DNA from 3 places in the Rahnella sp. ChDrAdgB13 genome. Region 2 is predicted to be linked to each of the others. Evidence: predicted binding sites of a transcription regulator. Region 2 holds the regulator's gene; each other region holds the start of a gene.
The links. Region 2 encodes CRP, which controls carbon source genes, mostly activating them, when cyclic AMP is high. Its sites were predicted from a motif close to ATGTGANNNNNNTCACAT; they were not measured.
Positions count from the first base shown of each region.

Region 1: cdd (cytidine deaminase) is a predicted target of CRP. The motif match lies at 2,798-2,815, and genes of this name have one in related genera.
Region 3: J8X26_RS20240 (arabinose ABC transporter substrate-binding protein) is a predicted target of CRP. The motif match lies at 3,391-3,408, and genes of this name have one in related genera.

Region 1 covers NZ_JAEMGT010000023.1:194,941-202,548, forward strand. Annotated here, with positions in the region: gene artJ (arginine ABC transporter substrate-binding protein) at 1-168, shown strand, start outside; gene artQ (arginine ABC transporter permease ArtQ) at 181-897, shown strand; gene artM (arginine ABC transporter permease ArtM) at 897-1,565, shown strand; gene J8X26_RS08455 (arginine ABC transporter substrate-binding protein) at 1,791-2,525, shown strand; gene cdd (cytidine deaminase) at 2,876-3,760, shown strand; gene J8X26_RS08465 (NAD-dependent malic enzyme) at 3,919-5,616, shown strand; gene sanA (outer membrane permeability protein SanA) at 5,845-6,768, shown strand; gene mglC (galactose/methyl galactoside ABC transporter permease MglC) at 6,831-7,608, opposite strand, start outside.
Region 2 covers NZ_JAEMGT010000012.1:108,597-116,204, forward strand. Annotated here, with positions in the region: gene J8X26_RS05120 (aspartate aminotransferase family protein) at 1-1,071, shown strand, start outside; gene J8X26_RS05125 (YccS/YhfK family putative transporter) at 1,260-3,335, opposite strand; gene crp (cAMP-activated global transcriptional regulator CRP) at 3,397-4,029, opposite strand; gene J8X26_RS05135 (OsmC family protein) at 4,392-4,799, shown strand; gene J8X26_RS05140 (LysR substrate-binding domain-containing protein) at 4,801-5,712, opposite strand; gene J8X26_RS05145 (MFS transporter) at 5,917-7,107, shown strand; gene J8X26_RS05150 (amidohydrolase) at 7,123-7,608, shown strand, end outside.
Region 3 covers NZ_JAEMGT010000086.1:30,082-37,689, reverse strand. Annotated here, with positions in the region: gene araH (L-arabinose ABC transporter permease AraH) at 1-423, opposite strand, end outside; gene araG (L-arabinose ABC transporter ATP-binding protein AraG) at 439-2,022, opposite strand; gene J8X26_RS20240 (arabinose ABC transporter substrate-binding protein) at 2,140-3,126, opposite strand; gene J8X26_RS20235 (ribulokinase) at 3,543-5,222, shown strand; gene araA (L-arabinose isomerase) at 5,274-6,779, shown strand; gene J8X26_RS20225 (ABC transporter ATP-binding protein) at 7,570-7,608, shown strand, end outside.

The DNA of each region.
Region 1 (7,608 bases), on a different contig from region 2:
GCCGCTGTAGGTGACAAAATCACTGATCCAACTTACTTCGGTACCGGTCTGGGTGTTGCCGTTCGTCAGAACAACACCGAACTGCTGACTAAACTCAATGATGCTCTGGCAAAAGTGAAAGCAGACGGCACTTACAAGACGCTGTATTCAAAATGGTTCCAGCAATAAGTTTGCCTATCAATGACTGAATTCCAACCTTTAGCAAGCGCCGCCGGGATGACCGTCGGCCTTGCCGTTTGTGCGCTGGTCCTCGGCCTGATTCTGGCGATGATCTTCGCAGTTTGGGAATCTGCGCCGTGGAAGCCACTTAGCTGGCTCGGTACGGCGTGGGTCACTGTGCTGCGCGGTCTGCCAGAAATTCTGGTGGTGCTTTTCATCTACTTCGGGTCGTCACAATTGCTGATGGTGCTCGCGGATGGCTTTAGCCTTAACCTCGGCCTGTTCTCAGTGCCGATAAAGCTGCCCATCGAAAACTTTGAAGTCAGCCCGTTTGTCTGTGGTGTCATCGCCCTTTCGCTGCTGTATTCCGCTTATGCTTCGCAGACACTGCGAGGAGCGCTGAAAGCCGTCCCTCAAGGCCAGTGGGAATCCGGTCAGGTGCTGGGCATGAAAAAATCGGCGATTTTCTTCCGCCTGATCATGCCGCAAATGTGGCGTCACGCGCTGCCGGGCCTGAGCAATCAGTGGCTGGTTCTGCTCAAAGACACCGCGCTGGTGTCGCTGATCAGCGTGAATGATTTGATGCTGCAAACCAAAAGCATCGCCACGCGGACACAAGAACCTTTTACCTGGTACGTGATTGCGGCCTGCATTTATCTGATTGTCACCCTGTTCAGCCAGTTCGTAATTAAGCGCATCGAACTGCGTACCACCCGCTTTGAACGGAGTGCTTCCTGATGTGGGAATATCTACCTGAAGTCCTGAAAGGATTGCACACCAGCCTGACACTGACCGTGGCGGCGCTGATTGTTGCGCTGCTGCTGGCGATGATTTTCACCGTGATTCTGACGCTGAAAGTGCCGGTCGCCAGCCAGATTGTGAAAGGCTATATCACGCTGTTTACCGGTACGCCGCTGCTGGTGCAAATCTTCCTGATTTACTACGGGCCGGGCCAGTTTCCGTCTATTCGTGAAATCCCGTGGTTGTGGGAAGTGCTGTCACAGCCATGGCTTTGCGCGATGTTTGCGCTGGCGCTCAACAGTGCCGCGTATACCACGCAGCTTTTTACGGGTGCGGTTCGCGCTATTCCTTCCGGCCAATGGCAGTCCTGCGAAGCACTGGGCATGTCTAAACCGCAGACCCTGCGCATTCTGCTGCCGTACGCGTTTAAGCGCGCACTGTCGTCGTATTCCAACGAAGTGGTGCTGGTCTTTAAAAGTACCTCGCTGGCCTACACCATTACGCTGATGGATGTGATGGGCCACAGCCAGCTGATGTATGGCCGGACTTATGACGTGATGGTCTTCGGCGCAGCCGGTGTGGTTTATCTGTGCGTCAACGGATTGCTGACCCTGATGATGCGTCTGATTGAACGCCGCGCGCTGGCATTTGAACGCCGCAACTGATTAAGCAGAAAATATCTGAAGGGACGAGAAATCGTCCCTTTTTTTGTGCCTGTAAAATCGTTCCCGCGCCGATTTATAATTTTTTAATCAAATTAATTGCATATAAATTCATTTAATGGCAATTTAATTACCGGTCTCACTTCCTGCCAGTTACCCGATTACATTAATAAAATCAGTAAACTGTACCGTGAAGGGAATGTCATTTTTTAAACAGGAATGTATTGCATGAAAAAGCTGATCCTCGCTGCCCTTTTGTCTGCCACTGCTTTTGCTGCCACCGCTGCGGATACCCTTCGTTTTGGGACTTCCGCTACGTATCCGCCGTTTGAATCGATCGGGGCTGATAACCAGATTATCGGTTTTGATATCGATCTGGCTAATGCGCTGTGTAAGCAGATGCAGGAAACCTGCACCTTTACCAATCAGCCGTTCGACGGTCTGATCCCGGCGCTTAAATTCCGTCGTTTCGATGTGATTATCTCCGGCATGGACATCACCGAAGAGCGCAGCAAGCAGGTCACGTTTACCCAACCTTACTACGCCAATACCGCGATGATCATCGGGCCGAAAGGAAAATACTCTTCCATCGCCGATCTGAAAGGCAAACGTGTCGGTCTTGAAAACGGCACTACCCACCAGAAATACCTGATGGAAAAACATCCTGAGATCACCACCGTCGGGTATGACAGCTATCAGAATGCGATTCTGGATCTGAAAAGTGGTCGTCTGGACGGACTGTTGGGCGATACCGCCGTGCTGAATGGCTGGCTGAAATCCAACCCGAATCTCGGTGAAGTCGGCGAACTGATTAAAGATCCGCAATACTTTGGTACCGGCGTGGGTTTGGCAGTGCGTCCTGATAATAAGGAACTGCTGGCGAAACTGAATACGGCGCTGGAAGGTATCAAAGCCAACGGCGAATTCCAGAAGATCAATGACAAGTGGTTCCCGTCCCACTGATTGCCCGTCATCCTTCGAGCTGACTCTGCCTTGGCCGCGTTACCCGCCCCATCCATGGGCCTCACTCCTGAAGGAGCCGCTACAAGCAGCGTTCCAGTCTGCTCCCGGCAGATGGGTCACTCACCCCGGTTACATACTGATGTATGCTCCCGGGGTTCACTCAGTTGCCACCTGGATTCAACCCGGATGATGTTGGGGAAAGGAATAAAAAGGCGACTGTTCTGCGTAACATCTCTCAAAAATGTAATGACTCTGAACTTATTACATCGAAAAAGTGACATTCATCACACTACATTCATGGAATGACTTTTACACTGTTCAACCGTAATCACTGTCGAGATCGAATGTTTATGCACGCACGTTTTCATACCGCCTTTGCGGCACTCACTGAAAATTTATCCTCCGCGCTTGAGCCATTTCTGCGACATGACGACTTTCCGGCAATGTTCTCTGCGGCGGATGTTGCACAGATAAAACAAGAGACAGGATTGAATGACGACGCGCTGGCATTCGCCCTGTTACCGCTGGCAGCAGCCTGTTCTGTGACGCCGATTTCGCATTTCAACGTGGGCGCAATTGCCCGCGGAATCTCCGGTAATCTGTATTTCGGTGCCAACATGGAATTTGCCGGTGCGCCGATGCAGCAAACTGTTCATGCTGAACAATCTGCGGTCACACACGCCTGGCTGCGTGGCGAAACGCGTCTGGCCTCAATCACCGTCAATTACACGCCTTGCGGCCATTGCCGTCAGTTTATGAATGAACTGACCAGCGGCACGGCGCTGGATATCCATCTGCCGGATCGCGATGTCGCCACGCTCGGCGACTATCTGCCGCATTCGTTCGGGCCGAAGGATCTGGATATCACCACGCTGCTGATGGATAAAGTCGATCACGGTTACACGCTGAAAACCCACGATGCGCTGGCTGCGCATGCGCTGGATGCCTGCAACCAGAGCCATGCACCGTACAGCAAATCGCACAGCGGCGTGGCACTGGAAACGCTTAACGGCAAACAGTTTGCCGGGCGTTACGCGGAAAACGCCGCTTTCAACCCAAGCCTGCCTCCGCTACAGGCGGCATTAATCCTGCTGAACCTGTCCGGCGAAGACTGCCTGAAAGTCCGTCGCGCCGTGCTGGTCGAACAGGAAGGCGCATTGATCACCCAAAATGACGCCACCCGCGCCACGCTGAAAGCCATCGGCTGCGAAGACGTCACCACACTGAACTGCTGAAACTACCGGGTTTCGTGATCTACCTAACACTAATGACTACGTTCCTGTAGTCATTAGTTACATAACATTGTCTGATTTGAATTCCCCGTTTCCTCTCTGTTACCCTTTCGTCTCTAAACTATAAAAATTAACATTCTGAGCACCGGAAGAGTAAAACGATGGAACTTGAATACGAAAGCAAACGTCCCCTGTACATCCCTCACGCTGGCCCAATCCTGTTAGAATTCCCGTTACTGAATAAAGGCAGCGCTTTTACCGAAGAAGAGCGCAGCAATTTCAACCTTCACGGCCTGTTGCCTGAAGCCGTTGAAACGATTGAAGAACAGGCCGATCGCGCCTACCGCCAGTTCCAGAATTTCAAAACTGACATCGATAAACATATCTATCTGCGTAATATTCAGGACACTAACGAGACGCTGTTTTACCGCCTTCTCGACAGCCATCTCAGCGAAATGATGCCGGTGATTTATACTCCGACCGTCGGCGAAGCCTGCGAGCATTTCTCTGATATCTACCGCCGCGCCCGTGGCCTGTTTATCTCTTATCCGAACCGCGCGCACATCGACGACATGCTGCAAAACGCCACCAAACAACACGTCAAAGTGGTCGTGGTGACTGACGGCGAACGTATTCTGGGCCTGGGCGATCAGGGTATCGGCGGTATGGGCATTCCTATCGGTAAATTGTCTTTGTATACCGCGTGCGGCGGCATCAGCCCGGCATATACCCTGCCGGTTGTGCTGGATGCAGGCACCAACAACCCGCAACTGCTCAACGATCCGCTGTACATGGGCTGGCGTCACCCGCGCATCACCGGCGAAGAGTACGAAGCCTTTGTCGACCAGTTCATTCAGGCGGTAAAAATCCGCTGGCCGAACGTGCTGTTGCAGTTCGAAGATTTCGCGCAGAAGAACGCCATGCCGATCCTCGAACGTTACCGCGACGAACTTTGCTGCTTTAACGATGATATTCAGGGCACAGCGTCCGTGGCACTGGGCAGCCTGATTGCTGCCAGCAAAGCCGCCGGCGGTAAGCTGAGTGACCAGACCGTTGCCTTCCTCGGTGCAGGTTCTGCCGGGTGTGGTATCGCAGAGCAAATTGTTGCACAGATGAAATCCGAAGGCCTGAGTGAAGAAGAAGCCCGTGCGAAAGTCTTCATGGTTGACCGCTTCGGCCTGCTAACCGACAAACTGCCTAACCTGCTGGATTTCCAGAGCAAACTGGTGCAGAAAATCAGCGCACTGGCAAACTGGGGCATGGCGAACGACAGCATTTCATTGCTGGACGTGGTGCGTCATGCCAAGCCGACGGTGCTTATCGGGGTTTCCGGCCAGCCGGGTCTGTTCACCGAAGAAATCATCCGTGAAATGCACAAACACTGTGCGCGTCCGGTGGTGATGCCGCTGAGTAACCCGACATCACGCGTAGAAGCGACACCCGCCGATATCCTCAACTGGACGGACGGTGCGGCGCTGGTCGCCACCGGCAGCCCGTTTGCGCCGGTAAGCCATAAAGGCACGCTTTACCCTATCGCCCAGTGCAACAACTCCTTTATCTTCCCGGGCATCGGTCTGGGTGTCATTGCCTCAGGCGCAACGCGCGTGACTGACGGTATGCTGATGGCCGCTAGCCGAACGCTGGCCGAATGTTCACCGCTGGCAACCGAAGGAAAAGGCTCGCTGCTGCCGGACGTCGATGATATTCAGGGCGTGTCCAAATGCATCGCGCTGGAAGTGGGTAAAGCCGCGCAGTTGCAGGGTGTGGCGATGGTGACATCGGAAGATACGCTGTCGAAAGCGATTGAACACAACTTCTGGGCACCGCAATACCGCAGTTATAAACGCACTTCATTCTGATAGCGTTTAGGTCATAAGCTGACTGACCATGATCCAGACCAATGCCTTGTGCATTGGTCTTATTTTTCGTCTAAATTGCAGCCCGTTACGCAGATTCGAAAGTAATTGCCTGAAAAGTGCTGAAAAAACCCGCGATGCCGGTGGTTACAGAGTGCGACGTATTGCGTCCCCTAAACAGGTAAAGTAGCCTTGGATCCGATTTCAATCCGATCATAAACAGGGATACCTATGATTAAGCGACTTATAGCTGGCGTTACCGGCATCGTTATTCTGATGCTGGCGGTCGCTATCGGGCTTGATCAGTGGATAAGCCTGCGCACCCAGCCTTACATTTATGACGAAGTGCAGACCCTGCCTCACCGCCAGGTTGGCGTCGTTCTGGGCACTTCCAAGTATTACCGTACCGGCGTCATCAATCAGTATTACCTTTACCGCATTCAGGGCGCGATCAACGCCTACAACAGCGGCAAAGTGAAATACCTGCTGCTGAGCGGCGACAATGCACAGCAAAGCTACAACGAACCGAGCACCATGCGCCGGGATCTGATCGCCGCCGGCATTCCAGCCAGTGACATCGTGCTCGACTATGCCGGGTTCCGGACGCTCGATTCCATCGTGCGCACCCGTAAAGTTTTCGACACCAACGATTTCATCATCATTACCCAGCGTTTCCATTGTGAACGTGCGTTGTTTATCGCACTGCACATGGGTATTCAGGCGCAGTGTTTTGCCGTGCCTTCACCGAAAAATATGCTCAGCGTGCGCAGCCGCGAGATCTTCGCCCGCCTCGGCGCGCTGACGGATTTGTATCTGCTTAAACGCGAACCCCGCTTCCTCGGGCCGCTGATCCCCATTCCCGCGGTGCACAATATTCCCGACGATGCACAGGGTTATCCGGCAGTGACACCTGAACAAGTGCTGGCCCTGCAACAGCAGCTGGAAGCCGAGAAGAAAGCCGCCATCGCCAAAGCCGCAGCCGACAAGGCAGCAGCAGATAAAGCGGCTGCGGACAAAGCCGCCGCAGAGGAAGCCGCAAAACTGAAAGCTGAGCAGGAAGCCAATGAAGCCGCTCAGGCCGAAACTGAGGATGCCGCAACGGCACCCCGGCCTGAACCGCCGAAACCGGTGGGCAGAAATCCGTTCAGGCAGTAAGAACCGAATTTACGACAGCAAAAAGGCCGCATAAGCGGCCTTCTCTTTTATAACCCGATCATTTATTTCTTCTTGGCGTATTTCAAAGAGTCCAGCGCCACCGCGAAGATGATGATGCTGCCTTTGATAATGTACTGCCAGTAAGGGTTAACGCCGATATAGGTCAGACCGTAGTTGATGACGGTGAATATCAGCACACCAGTTACGACCCCGGCCACAGAACCCACACCACCGGCAAATGACACGCCGCCGACCACGCAGGCGGCGATAGCATCAAGTTCATACATAAAGCCGAGGTTGTTGGTTGCACTGCCGATACGCCCTGCTTCCAGCAACCCCCCGAAGGCATAGAACACACCTGACAGCGCATAAATCATAATCAGGTTTAACGGCACGTTAACGCCTGAAACTTTCGCCGCTTCCGGGTTGCCGCCGATGGCGAAGATGTTCTTACCAAAACGTGTTTTGTTCCACAGCACCCAGACGAAGGCGATAGCAATGACTGCGTAGAAGGTGATGTAGGAAAGCTTCAGGCCGCCCAGGTGGATAAAGCCCTGTGCGAACTTCGAAAAGCCCGGATCAAAACCGGCAATCGGTGAGGAGCCTACATAGTCGTAATACAGGGAGTTAATCCCGTAAACGATAATCATGGTACCCAACGTGGTGATAAACGGCGTTACGTTCAGGTAAGCAATGATAATGCCGTTAAGCAAACCGATCAGCGCACCAACAATACACACGGTCAGGATAACCAGCGGGATCGGCACCACTTCCAGATGCGGGAAGACTTTGTTGACGTTATCCATCGCCTGCAACATGGTTGCCGCGACAACCGCCGCT
Region 2 (7,608 bases):
GGTATCGCGGTTACGGCGCTCGGACATTGTCATCCGGCACTGGTTAAAGCCTTGCATGAACAGGGTGAAACTCTGTGGCATGTCAGTAACGTATTTACCAACGAACCCGCTCTGCGACTGGCTCAGAAGTTGATCGACGCCACTTTTGCCGACCGCGTATTTTTTGCCAACTCCGGCGCTGAAGCTAATGAGGCCGCATTCAAACTTGCGCGCTATTATGCTTCCCACCGCCACAGCCCGTACAAAAGTAAGATCATCGCTTTCCATAACGCTTTCCATGGCCGCACGTTGTTTACCGTTTCAGTCGGCGGACAGCCGAAATATTCCGACGGCTTCGGCCCGAAACCTGCTGACATCGTACATGTGCCCTTCAACGATCTGGACGCGGTAAAAGCGGTGATCGACGACCATACCTGCGCAATTGTGGTCGAACCCGTTCAGGGCGAAGGCGGGGTGACACCGGCCACCAAAGAATTCCTGCAAGGGCTGCGTGAACTTTGCGACAAACATCAGGCACTGCTGGTGCTCGATGAAGTGCAAAGCGGTATGGGGCGTAGCGGTAAGTTGTTCAGCTACATGCATTACGGCGTGACGCCGGACATTCTGACCACAGCCAAAGCGCTGGGCGGCGGTTTCCCTGTCAGCGCCATGCTGGCAACGGAAGACGTTGCATCGGTGATGGAGCCGGGCAAACATGGCACCACCTACGGCGGTAACCCGCTGGCCTGTGCCGTCGCCGAAGCCGCACTGGATATTATCAATACGCCAGACGTGCTGGCCGGTATCAATGAACGCCGCGAGAAATTCATCAGCGCGCTGGATGCCATCAACCAGAAATATTCTGTCTTCAGCGAATTCCGCGGGCAGGGGTTGCTGATTGGCGCCGAGCTGTCGGATGCCTTCAAAAACCGCGCCGGAGAGTTTCATGCCGCCGCCGCTGAGTTCGGGTTGATGATGCTGGTGGCGGGCCCGAATGTGATCCGGTTTGCACCATCACTGGTTATCGACTTCGCGGATATTGAAGAAGGGATGGGGCGCTTTGAGAAAGCTGTGGCAAAAGTTACAGGCTGACTGCTCCCCCCTTGCGAAGGGGAGATCGACGTTTTACTTCTATCCTGCAATAGCTGAACGGTTTTACTTTTGCTCCTTCCCCTTTCACGAGGGGAAGGCTGGGATGGGGTGTGGTTTGAGGGCAACTCAGACAATTAAGCCGACCTTAATACCCCACCCCTCCCTTTCGCAGGGGAGGGAGTTATAAATTACGCCCGCCGCGTTAACCAGATCCCATGATGTGGTCTCTGCTTCCACGCCAGTGACGAAATAGTATGCATCACACTCAGATGCGATATCACCCTCCGCAGGTGGCGTTCCATTTCGGTCAGCGGCATATCCGGATGCAGCTCCGGCGCATTAAACAAGGTGTTCTCACCACCGGGCCCGTCGTAAAGCAACCGTTGCTGACAGCTTTGCAGCGCGATTTCGCAGGTCTGCAAATACTCCGTCGCCAGTTTCTCCGGCAGCATGTAGTGCTCGCGGGCGAGAATAGTCATCGCATTGATGTGCTCGACAATAAACTGACTGTGCGTCACCCACAGACGCATATCCGCCAGATAATGCGAGTTAAAGCCCGGTTCCTGCATTGCCTGATTCAGTGAGGTGAACAGTTTATTATGCGCCTGATTGACCTGCATTCGGGTGTAAGCGAGTTTCGCGGCATCCGGATTTTCCTCAAGCAGTAACCGGATTGCGTTCTGATAGGTTTCCAGCGCCTGATGCGCATTCTGGCGCAGCAAACCGCTTTGCCATTGCGGCCACAACCAGATGGTGCCGCCGAAAGCCAGCGCACAGCCGATCAGCGTATCTATCAGCCGTGGTACGAGAAAGTGTACGCCATTCATCGCCAGCAGTTGCAGGGTATACACGGCTGTCACTGTCATACCTACCATTGCCAGCCCGTAGTTTTTGCGTAAAACCGTGTAGGACAACAAAGTAATCAGCAGCATGCAGAGCAACGTGGTGCTTTCGGGTAATTCCAGCTTCAGCAATCCGGATGCAATCAGTAATCCGGCCAGCGTCCCCAGCGCACGGTGCTGGATACGTACGCGCGTGGCGTTATAGCCGTTCTGGCTGACCAGCATGATGGTCAGCAAAATCCAGTAGGGCTTGGGCAGATTGAAAAACAGACCAAGGCTGCTGCCAATCGCCAGGATGATGCCAAGCCGGGCAGCATTGCGCAGCGCGACCGATTTAAAGGAAAGATAACTTTTCAACGCCGGCCAGAAAGGTAAGCGGGGCTGAGTGTTCATCAGATCGCGTCGGTACAGCGGACGTTGTGTCCGCAATAAACGCGCAATGCGGCTGAAATGGTAATAGCAAAATTGACCGACCGGATTCTCCGGATTGCGCGCGGCTATTTTCTCCAGCGCGGCCAGTTCGTTGGCCATCGTAAATCGCCCGGATAAACGGTGATAAAGAATGTCATCAGCGATGACCCGCAGACGGGCGGAGATCACCTGCGCATTACGTCGTATAACCGCTTCGGCGTGGCTTTCTTCCACCAGCTTTTGCACTTCTTCCGGCTGATGCAGGCTCACCGTGATGTGTTCCTGCAAATCGAGTGCGACCTGAAAACGCTGGAACAGTCGCTTATGGTGATGATGATGTCCGTGTTGCGGCAGCATGTGCAGTTGCTGATAAAGCAGGGCAATCAGATCGATAACCTGTTGCTGACGCGCCAGCAGTGGCGGTAGCGCGGTTTCAGGATCGGTGTGTTGCGTCAGCAGGCTGTATTTCGCCTCGAAGTAATCTGCCAGTTGCAGATAGAGCTGGCTGAGGGTTTCGCGCATCGGTTGTTCTTTTGAAATACGAAACCACGCCCAGTTAAAGATACCGTACCAGGCGGTGCCTGCGGCGAACAGCGCCGGAGCTTGCCACATCGGGCGCAGACCCACCATGCTCAGCGTGAAGATGGTCGCCACCAGCGCACCGGGCAACAGACGCGCATGCAGCGGGCTGATTTCACCGGTCACGCCCAGCAGTAACGCCAGCGACAGCATGATGAGCGGCAGGGGAATGTGCCAGCTTTCCAGCATCACTTGCAGCAGAATGCTGCTCAGGGCAAAAAGCGTGCCGCCGACCATCAGACGTTTGAAAAAGCGTTTGTGTGGCGTATCCAGACCCGCGACATTGCAGCAGGCCGGGCACAGGGAAAACAGCAGACCCATTTGCAGATTGCCAAAAAGCCAGCAAATGCCAACAGGCAGGCACAACACCAGCGTCTGGCGCAGCGCGTAGTTAACTTCGGGATGATAGAACAGTCTTCGCCATAGCGTCATGGATAAAGCTTAGCCCATAAAAAAGGCGCGACAGTTAGCTGTCGCGCCAATTTCTGAGGGATTAACGTGTGCCGTAAACGACAATCGTTTTACCGTGTGCGGAGATCAGGCTTTGATCTTCCAACATTTTGAGAATACGTCCGACTGTTTCACGTGAACAACCGACGATTTGGCCGATTTCCTGACGGGTGATCTTGATTTGCATCCCGTCCGGATGGGTCATTGCATCAGGCTGTTTAGCCAGATTAAGCAAAGTTTGCGCGATACGGCCTGTTACGTCGAGGAAGGCAAGATTGCCGACTTTCTCTGACGTCACTTGCAGACGGTTTGCCATCTGCGCGGAAAGACGCATCAGAATATCCGGGTTTACCTGAATCAGCTGGCGGAATTTTTTATAAGAAATTTCAGCCACTTCGCAGGCAGTTTTAGCACGCACCCAGGCACTGCGTTCCTGCCCTTCTTCGAAGAGTCCCAGCTCGCCGATGAAGTCACCTTGGTTAAGGTATGACAGTATCATTTCTTTGCCTTCTTCATCTTTAATCAGGACGGCAACCGACCCTTTCACGATGTAGTACAGCGTTTCGGCTTTTTCACCTTGGTGAATCAGCGTACTTTTAGAAGGATACTTATGTATATGACAGTGAGACAGGAACCATTCGAGAGTCGGGTCTGTTTGTGGCTTGCCGAGAACCATTTGCTATTATCCTCTGTTGTTATCGCTGCCCAAAATCACAGGGCTCAGAGTTCCCTGTACGGCACTTACTTTAAAAAGCGCCCTTTCAGCATATAACTCCCCAGAAATGCTGCAAGCGGATGTCGGAGTGAAACAGCCTGATTATTGCTGTTAACACCGTGGGTTCTGTTCTTAAACCGCAAAAACCGTCACCGCAATTTACTGGAAAGTATGTTTCGGCTTTGTTTGTAACACAGGTTTGCAATGCTGTCTTCTGTTGTCTCGCTTCAGCATGATGGCGATCGGGTTACGTTGCCAGTTTTTGGGTGAAAGGGTAGTCTGAGGGGAAAATTTGACGAATTTATCCACCGGGAGAAGAGCACATGCACGCACGCGTAAAATGGGTAGAAGGGCTGACGTTTTTAGGTGAGTCAGCGTCGGGCCATCAGATCACAATGGATGGTAATGCGGGCGACAAAGCCCCGAGCCCGATGGAAATGTTGCTGATGTCGGCGGGCGGTTGCAGCGCGATTGATGTAGTGTCTATTTTGCAAAAAGGCCGCAACGACGTGCGTGACTGCGAAGTGAAACTGACGTCTCAGCGCCGCGAAGAAGCACCGCGTCTGTTCACGCACATCAACCTGCATTTCATCGTCACCGGCAAAGACCTGACGGATAAAATTGTGGAACGCGCAGTCAGCCTGTCTGCGGAAAAATATTGCTCCGTTTCCCTGATGCTGGGCAAAGCCGCGACAATCACCCACAGTTTTGAAGTAGTGAACGCCGAATAAGTCACGACCAGTGATACGACTGGCACTGACTTCGCAGTAAATCCAGAAATCGCCGCGCGGCAAACGTCAGCGGCGATTTCTGCGAATAGAGCACGCAATATTCCGCTTCCGGCAGCGTATCGATATTGAGCAGGCAAAGCCTGTCCTGTAAGCCGAACGGCGCGCGCATGGCCTTCGCCACAATCGTCAGATAATCCGACTGCAACACCATATTCAGCCCGCACACTACCGAATCCGTTCTTACCGGCGTTTCCCCGGCTGGTGCGTTAAAGCCGTTCATCGAAAGCTGAATCTGCTGGTAGTAACCCATATCCGTTTCCGGCAACACCCAGCGCGCGCACTGCAATTCGTCGAGCGTGGTGGCATCTGCCAGCGGATGGCCTTGCCGCGCAATCACACCAAAAGGGGCGCTAAACAGCGGCTCACGCACCAAATCTTCCAGCGGAAAACCCGGCCCGGCGGTCCCGACGGCAAAATCGAGTTTCCCTTCACGCAGCGCCGGTAACAGCGTCGAAAGCTGGCCTTCTTTAATCAGCAGTTTGGACTGGGGAAATTGCGTTTTGAACGCTTCACTAAGGGCCGGAAATACCGTCAGCGCCAGCAGTGATGAAAACCCGATAGCCACCGAACCCTGCGAATACTGATTAATCTGCCGGATCTCATCCGCCGCGCGTTCAAGTTCTTCGAGAATAAACTGCATGCGCTGCGCAAAGGCACGGCCGGTTTCCGTCAGCGCCATGCCCTGATTGCCGCGCACGATAAGCTGAGTTTCAAGCGTTTGTTCCAGTTCCCGCAAGGTTCTACTGACCGCGGGCTGCGACTGATTCATCGCCCGCGCCGCGCCGCGAATACTGCCGCTGCGGATAACCTGCTGGAAAACCTTGAGTTGCTGCAATTTCGGTAAATAACGCATGTCGCCTCGCTTGAAAGCCCTATCAGTAAAAAGCATCACCCGCCCAAAAATTGCATCTTATGGCAAACCTGTAAAGCTGATAGCTTCAGATTTGGAATAAATAATACGTTGTTATTCAGTTGATTACGTGATGCATGTCGCATTTTACTTTTCGCCCGACAGTGAGAACTTCTGACGCGGTGATAACAAAAAGGGATATCCGCTATGAAAAGTCGTTCCCTGATGATCTTCCTGCTGTTCGTCGGTTATGCGGTGGTGTATATCGACAAAACAGTAATGGGGTTCGCGCTGCTGCCGATTGAGCGCGAATTTAACCTGCAACCAGAGCAGCTGGGTTACATCACCGGCATTTTCTTCCTGGCCTATTCGCTGTTTCAGATCCCCGCTGGCTGGATGAATGACCGCTTCGGCTACAAAAAAGTACTTGGTATCTCGCTGTTTTTGCTCGGCGGGTTCGCGCTCTGCTTCGGTTTGCTGGGATTCAGCCTCGGTTTTCTGGTGACGTTTCGCTTTCTCTCCGGCGTCGGACATTCCGGTTATCCGTGTTCCTGCGCCAAAGCGGTGGTCTCGAATTTTGATGTCGGGCAGCGCACTTTCGCGCAGTCCGTATTGCTGTCATCCGCCGGTCTGGCGATGACAGCCGGGCCGCTGATTGCGGTGTACGCACTCGATACGCTCGGCTGGCGCGGATCATTCTCTATTCTCGGCCTTCTGGCGTTTGCGATTGCCGTTGCGATTATCATTTTTGTGCCGAACCCTCCGAAAGCAGAAGCCCGTAACGGCGTAGCGACCGGCTACCGTGAGCTTCTTAAAAATCCGATTGTCGTGCTGCTGTTCGTGTCGATTTTCTGCATCAACATTCCGTCTTACGGCCTGATGGCGTGGCTGCCTAAATATCTGGTTCAACAGCGCGGAATGTCGCTGGACGTTTCCGGGCTGGTGGTCGCCACCGGCGGAATGGGGATCTGGATTTCCTCGCTCGCGACCGGCTGGCTGGTCGGCCGTTATATGCAGGGCAAAGAGCCGAAAGTGATTTTTTGCAGCGCACTGCTCAGCGCGCTGTGCATCTGGCTGGTCTACACCTCCGGGTCGGCGGTGACCGCCGGGCTGTTCCTGTTCCTCGGCTATATCTTCCTGATGGCGGCATTTGTCACGGTGTTTACGCTGCCGATGAAACGCCTGCCGCCGGAAGTGATGGGTGCCGCAATGGGGATTATCAATACCGGCGGAACGCTCGGCGGATTCGTGGCGCCGATTGCAATGGGCTATCTGATCACCGTGACGCACGGGTATTTTTCGACATTTGTTTTTCTGGCGCTGGCGATGGTGGTTGCCGGGCTGGCGATTTTGCCGCTGACCCTGAAACCGCGCGCAGCGTTGCGCGACATGGCATAACTGAGGAGAAGTCTGATGACATTTAATTTTGAAGCGATGCTGGCGGAAGTCAAAACGGATGTTTTGCGCTGGCGCAGACATATTCATGCGCATCCTGAGCTCTCATTTCAGGAACATAAAACGGCGGATTACATTGCGGAACAGCTGGAAAGTTTTGGCGGTCTGACCCTGACGCGGCTGACGCCCAACAGCGTGGTTGCCGATCTTAAAGGCGCTTATCCGGGGCCGATGTATGCGCTGCGGGCGGATATCGACGCCCTGCCGATTCAGGAAGAAAACGATGAGCCGTTTTGTTCGACGGTGCCGGGCGTCATGCATGCCTGTGGCCATGACGCGCACACCGCGATGTTATTGGGTGCGGCGAAAGTGCTGACGCCATGTCAGTCCGCGCTGCACGGCTCGGTGCGGTTTATCTTCCAGCATGCGGAAGAGTTGCCGCCGGGCGGGGCGCAGGAACTGGTGGATTTAGGCGTGCTCGACGGCGTGGAGAAAATCTTCGGC
Region 3 (7,608 bases), on a different contig from region 2:
GGTGATCAGCGCGTTGATTTTCAGACGGGCGATAACAAAACCGTTGAGCAAACCGGTCAGCATTCCGAGCAGCAAACCGGCGGCGACGCCAATCCACAGGCTTTCGGTCATGTTGATGACCACTGCCGTGGTAACACCGGCGCAGGCAATCACCGAGGCGACGGACAGGTCGAAGTCGCCGGATGCCAGACAGAACAACATTCCGCAGGCCACCATGCCGGACATTGAAATCGCCAGCCCCAGCCCTTTCATGTTGATGAAGGAACTGAAGTTCGGCACAAAAATCGTACAGGCGAGAAACAGCACGGCGAAGACCACCAGCATGCCGTAGCTGTCCCAGATTCGCATCAGGCCTTGCCCGCTGCGCGATGCAGCAGAAGGTTGATCCGGTTTGGCTGAATTGGTTGTCATACTCGACATAATATTTTTGCTCCTCAGTCAGGCAGCGTCAGGGGCAGAATCAAGATCTGGCGTCCGCAACATGGCGAGCCCCAGCGCTTTTTCTTCGGTAGCGTCGTCGTGCAACAGTTCGCCGGAGATGGCGCCTTCGCGCATCACCACAATTCTGTCCGCCAGACCCAGCACTTCCGGTAAATCACTGGACGCAAACAGCACGGCAATGCCCTGTTTCGCCAGTGAGTAAATCACGTTGTAGATTTCATGCTTGGCGCCGACGTCAATACCGCGCGTCGGTTCGTCGAGCAAAATGACCTTCATTTCTTCCGACAGCCAGCGGCCAAGAATGGCTTTTTGCTGATTACCGCCGGAAAGGTTCATGATCAGCTGCTGGTCGCTCGGGGTTTTGATGTTCAGCGCTTCGATATGCTTGCGCGCATTTTTGGCTTCCCAGGCGTTGTTGATCAGGCACCCCGCTTTCACCGTTTTGCGGCGGGCGCTGATGTTGATATTGTCGCGCACCGAATGCACCGGAATGATGCCGTCGGCCTTGCGGTCTTCGGGGCACAGCATAATGCCGAGGCGGATGGCGTCAGCCGGTTTGCGGATATTCAGTGCTTCGCCGTCCAGCCTGACGGTGCCGCCGGTAATGCGCGTGCCGCCGAACAGGCCTTTCATCAGCTCGCTGCGCCCTGCGCCGACCAGCCCGAAAAGACCGACAATTTCCCCCTGACGCACGGTCAGGCTGACCGGCGTTCTCACGCCTGGTGCTTTGACGTCGTCCAGTTCCAGACGGATTTCGCCGTGCGGACGCGGCGCGTAACCGTAGATATCATCCAGATTGCGGCCGACCATAGCCTGCACCAGCTTGCTGTTATCGACCTGCGTCATGTCCTCGAAGGTCCGCACATAACGGCCATCTTTGAAAACAGTGACAGCGTCACTTAATGCAAAAATTTCTTCCATACGGTGTGAAACATACAAAATGACGCGCCCTTCGGCACGTAACTCGCGGATAACGCGGAACAATTGTTCAATTTCACGGGCAGACAGCGAGCTGGTCGGTTCGTCGAACGCAATGATTTTGGCGTTACGCGCCAGCGCTTTCGCAATTTCCACCATCTGCCACTGGCCGATGGAGAGATATTTCAGCGGCGTGTCCGGGTCGATATCCAGCCCGAGATGTTCCAGCTGGATTTTGGTTTCATAGCGCAGCAATTTGCGGTTCACGAACCCGTGTTTACTCGGCAACTGCCCGAGATAAATGTTTTCTGCCACCGTCATTTCCGGCACCAGATGCAGTTCCTGATAAATGATCGCCACACCGGCATCGAGCGCATCGGTGGTGTTGTTAAATGCCACCGGCTGGCCTTTGATGTGAATGTTGCCCTGCGACGGCTGATAGTTTCCGCTGAGGATTTTCAGCAGCGTGGATTTCCCCGCGCCGTTCTCGCCCATCAGCGCATGAATTTGTCCGGCGTAACAATTGAATGAAATACCGTCCAGCGCTTTCACGCCCGGAAAAGTTTTGCCAATGTCATGGAATTCCAGATACGGCGTGGCCGCATCAAACTCCGTCAGCGACGGTGTCAGCAAAGGCGTCTTGTTTGAAGATTGCTGAGTCATAGTGGCTACCTGGAAAAATATGTGAAGGATTTCAAACCGATTACTGCACCACAGAAAACAGTCGCACTTCTTAACCGTCGTCCGTGGTGCAGTAACTCAATTCAGATCAGGCAAAAGTTACATTAAGCCTTTCTTCTTCAGCTCTTCTTTGAAATTGTCGCGGGTGATCAGCACAACGTCGGTCACTTCGGTGAATTTCGGCGGTTCAACACCTTTGGTCACCCACTCATTCAGCATCTGGATACTTTTGTAACCGTGGATATCCGGGCTCGGTAACAGGGAACCGTAGAAGCCGGTTTGCGCGCTTTTTGACAGCTCATTCACCGCGTCAACCCCGTTGATGCCGATGCCGATCACGTTCGCCGCTTTAAAGCCCTGACCTTCTGTTGCACGCACGCCACCCAGAACGGTGTTGTCGTTCATGCCGATAATCAGCCAGTTTTTCACTTCAGGATGTTGCACCAGCAGGGAGTTACCGGCGTCCAGTGCGCCCGGGATATCGTTGGATTTTGTCGGCACTTTATAGATTTGTTTTTCCGGGAAACCGGCGGCCTTCAGTGCATCCATAGAACCGCTGGTGCGGCGGCGTGCGGTATCCAGCTCATCCGCGGTAATCGCCATTACGCCGGTATCAGCCACTTTCCAGCCGCGTTTTTGCATTTCCTTATACAGTTCCTGCCCCTGACGTTCGCCGATTTTGGTCGCCGCCATCATGACCAATGGCACTTCTTCCATCGGTTTGCCTTTGGCATTCACAAACTGGTCATCCACCTGGATCACTTTCATGTCATAGCTGCGGGCTTTGGCCATGATGGCAGGCCCCAGACGCGGATCCGGCGTACAGATAACAAACCCTTTCGCGCCGTTTGCCGCGAGGCTGTCGATGGCATTCAGCGTTTTTTCGCCATCCGGCACGGCAATTTTAATGACCTCGAAATTCAGGTCTTTACCGGCCTTATCAGCGAACCGCCATTCAGTCTGGAACCACGGTTCTTCCGGTTGTTTAACCAGAAAACCCAGCTTCGGATTGTCTGCTGCCATAGCTGAATGTGACATAACAGCCGCTAACCCGACCGCCGCCAGTGCCTTAGTGAATTTATGCATGATGTTCTCCGACTTTTATTGTTGTTTTTCACGATTCCGGCCTTAATCCGGGTGGCTGTCCGCAATCATGAAAACGTTATCATTGGCGTAAGGAAACAAAATCAGAGCGCGGCGAAGTCCGGTATATAGCGGATTTGCGTCACGCTCTGTTGTAAGACGCAGTAAGTTTTAGCGGTAATTTTGCAGCGGAATGTAGAGCGCTATCACACGGCGGGAAAACAGCAGGTTTGTACATAGATATAGCGATTTTAGCCAAACACTAACATTTGACCAACCTCACAGAAACATCATGGGGAGCAGATTTGTGCATACTTCCAGCTAACGCCTCCTCACTCACTTTTTGCCATCCTCCTACTGTTAGAGCAATTCGATTCGCCGCCGTAATGACTACGGCAAACCTGAAGGAGTGAGAAAGAATGACGCAAGGTGCGATTGCTCTTGGTCTTGATTTTGGCAGCGATTCCATCCGCGCACTGGCCGTTGATTGTCAGACCGGTGCCGAAATGGAAACCGACGTGGTTTACTACCCGCGCTGGAATGAGGGCCGTTACTGTGATGCGGCAATAAATCAGTTCCGCCACCATCCCCTTGATTATATTGAAGCGATGGAACAGGCGATTAAAAACGTCGTACAACGTCTTGGCAACGAACGCGCAGCACGCGTGGTAGGTATCGGCGTGGATTCCACCGGTTCAACACCCGCGCCGGTCGATAAAGACGGCAACATTCTGGCGCTGAATCCTGAGTTCGCCGAAAACCCGAACGCCATGTTCGTGTTATGGAAAGATCACACGGCGATAGAAGAAGCCGAAGAAATTAACCGTCTGTGCCGCAGCGGTGATTTCCCCGACTATTCCCGCTATATCGGCGGCGTCTACTCCTCCGAATGGTTCTGGGCCAAAATTCTCCATGTTTCCCGCGCCGACCCTGCTGTCACCAAAGCCGCCGCCTCCTGGGTGGAATTATGCGACTGGGTGCCCGCCCTGCTTTCCGGCACCACCGCGCCGGATAAAGTCGTACGTGGCCGTTGCAGCGCCGGACACAAAATGCTCTGGCATCCGTCGTGGGGCGGCCTGCCGCCAAAAGATTTCTTCGCCGCGCTCGATCCTTTGCTGGTTGAACACCTGCCGTATCCGCTGTTTACCAACACCGTCACCGCTGAACAGGCTGTCGGCACGCTGACGCCTGAATGGGCAGAACGCCTCGGCCTGCCCGCCTCCGTCGTGCTTTCCGGCGGCGCATTCGACTGCCATATGGGCGCAGTCGGCGCGGGCGCACAGCCTTACACGCTGGTCAAAGTGATCGGTACCTCCACCTGCGACATCCTGATTGCCGATAAAGAACGCGTTAACGACCGCGCCATCGCCGGAATTTGTGGTCAGGTGGAAGGCAGCGTGGTGCCGGAGATGATCGGCATGGAAGCCGGACAATCCGCGTTTGGCGATATGTACGCGTGGTTCAGCCGCCTGCTGAGCTGGCCGCTGATTCAGGCCGCTAAGGCGCATCCGGAACTGAAAGAACAACTCACCGCCTTGCAAAAAAATCTGCTGCCCGATCTGACCGCCGCGTGGGCCGCCAATCCGAAGCTGGATCACCTGCCGCTGGTGCTCGACTGGTTTAACGGACGCCGGACACCGTTTGCCAATCAGCGTCTGAAAGGCGTCATTACTGACATCAATCTCGGCACCGAAGCACCGGAACTGTTCGGCGGTTTCATTGCGGCTACCGCCTTTGGTGCGCGCGCGATTATGGAGTGTTTCGAACAACAAGACATTCCGGTTGAAAACGTTCTCACGCTCGGCGGTATTGCCCGTAAATCGCCGGTCATCATGCAGGTTTGCGCCGACGCCATGAACCGTCCGTTGCAGATTGTCGCCTCCGATCAGTGCTGCGCGCTGGGTGCCGCCATCTTTGCTGCCGTCGCCGCCGGGGAATTCAAAGACGTCCCTGCCGCCCAGGAAAAAATGGCGTGCAGCATCGAACGCACGTTGCTGCCGGATCCGCAGCGCGTCGAACAATACCAGCGTCTGTACGAACGTTATCAGCAATGGTGTGCAACCACTGAACTGCTGTTTGCAGCGAAGACAGCACACTGACTATTTTTTCGAAAACGGTTTTTTCAAACATCTGAAATTCAGGAGTGATTAATGGACGCGTTTAAACATCTCGAAGTGTGGTTCGCTATTGGCAGTCAGCATCTGTACGGGCCGGAAACGTTACGTCAGGTAAAAGAGAACGCCGAGAAGGTAGTCAATGGCCTGAACGCAGAAGCCGGATTGCCGGTCAAACTGGTGCTCAAACCGCTGGTCACCACGCCGGACGAAATCACCGCACTTTGCCGCGAAGCTAACTATGCGAATTCCTGCGTCGGCCTGATTACCTGGCTGCACACCTTCTCTCCGGCCAAAATGTGGATTGCCGGTCTGAGCATCCTGCATAAACCACTGTTGCAGTTCCATACACAGTTCAATGCTGAAATTCCGTGGGATTCCATGGACATGGACTTCATGAACCTGAACCAGACCGCACACGGCGGCCGTGAATTCGGTTTCATCGGCGCGCGCATGCGTCAGCAACATTCCGTGGTCGCCGGTCACTGGCAGGATGGCGAATCGCACCGCCGCATCGCTCAGTGGATGCGCGTTGCCGCGGCGAAGAATGAAAGCCAGCATCTGAAAGTGGCGCGTTTTGGCGACAACATGCGTGAAGTGGCGGTGACCGAAGGCGATAAAGTGGCCGCGCAAATCCAGTTCGGCTACAGCATCAGTGCCTATGGTATCGGCGATCTGGTCAGCGTCATCAACGAAGTCAGCAAAGGCGATATCGATACGCTGGTGGAAGAGTATGAATCCACTTACCGCCTGACGGATGCCGTGAAACTCAACGGCGAACGTCGTGAAAACCTGCTGGACGCAGCAAAAATCGAACTGGGGATGACCCGTTTCCTGGAGCAGGGGAAATTCGGCGCATTCACCACCAACTTTGAAGATCTGCACGGCATGAAACAACTGCCGGGGCTGGCGGTACAGCGTCTGATGCAAAAAGGCTACGGCTTTGGCGGCGAAGGCGACTGGAAAACCGCGGCCCTGCTGCGCATCATGAAAGTGATGGCCAGCGGCCTGAAAGGCGGCACGTCGTTCATGGAAGACTATACGTACAACTTCAAGCCGGGCAACGATCTGGTGGTTGGCTCGCACATGCTGGAAGTGTGCCCGTCGATTGCCAAAGAAGAAAAACCGCTGCTGGATGCGCAATATCTGGGCATAGGTGGCAAAGCAGATCCGGCGCGTCTGATTTTCTCCACCCCGGCAGGCCCGGCGGTCAATGCCAGCGTCATCGACATGGGCGATCGCTTCCGTCTGCTGGTCAATCAGGTGGATACCATCGAGCAACCTCATCCGCTGCCAAAACTGCCGGTTGCCCGTGCAATCTGGAAAGCCCAGCCTTCTCTGGCAACGGCGGCTGAAGCCTGGATCCTCGGCGGCGGCGCGCACCACACGGTGTTCTCTCAGGCGCTGGATATCGATGCACTGCGGTTGTATGCGGAGCTGTCCGGGATTGAGTTGCTGGTGATTGATAACGACACGACTCTGGCGGACTTCAAGAATCAGATCCGGTGGAATGAAGTTTATTACAAATTGTGCAGTCGCTGATTTGCTTGCAGAAGGCCGCTGCAATGGCGGCTTACACTGCTAAAGCAGATCGAAAACATTTCGGTTTCTTACGTGCGGTGATCACTTAACGCGCTGCGCCGAAACCGCCCAAAGGAGGAAAGTGCTCTTCCTCCTTTGGAATCCTCCACGCTTTTTCCAACAAGCGCTTCGCTGGCTGGCAATGTTTCAGGGACTTTTGCTGTTGCCGCAAAATCCCGCCGCTGCGCGGTTCCTTCCAGTCGGATTACAAACCGCGCGAAAAGATACGCGGTTTTCCACCTCTCCTTCCAGCGTGATTTTTGAAAGCGGCCACTGGCTATGTAATCCGAAAGATGGATGCTGGCTGGTTTTTATTTGCTCCTTCCCCTCTCACGAGGGGAAGGAGCAAACCAACTCGTTGTTATTTTTGAGAAAATTGAGATGGCGCGCTCAGAAATTTTGCTGACTGAGGGTTCGAGACCAATGGCTCGAAGCCCTCGGGGAAGGAACCGCGCAGTGGCAAGATTTCGCGCCACATTAGATTGTTCCAGAACATGTCCGTCGGCCCGGCGATAGCGCGTGTTGTAAAAAGACGCGGAGATTCCAAAGAGGGCTCGTCATAGCCCTCTTTGGTCGGTTTCGGCACCAGACGCTGAGCGGTCACCGCACGTGAAAAACCGAAATATTCCCGGTCATCCGTAAGCCGCCTGCAAAGGCAATTTGGTCACCTTTCTAAAAGGTGTCACACCCCGGTCACATTCCCCCTTTACCCTCACCTCCACTAATAAGTCCCAAAGAGGATAGTACAACCATGATCATTCCAGCTCATACCGGCGGGAATGCGCCGTCG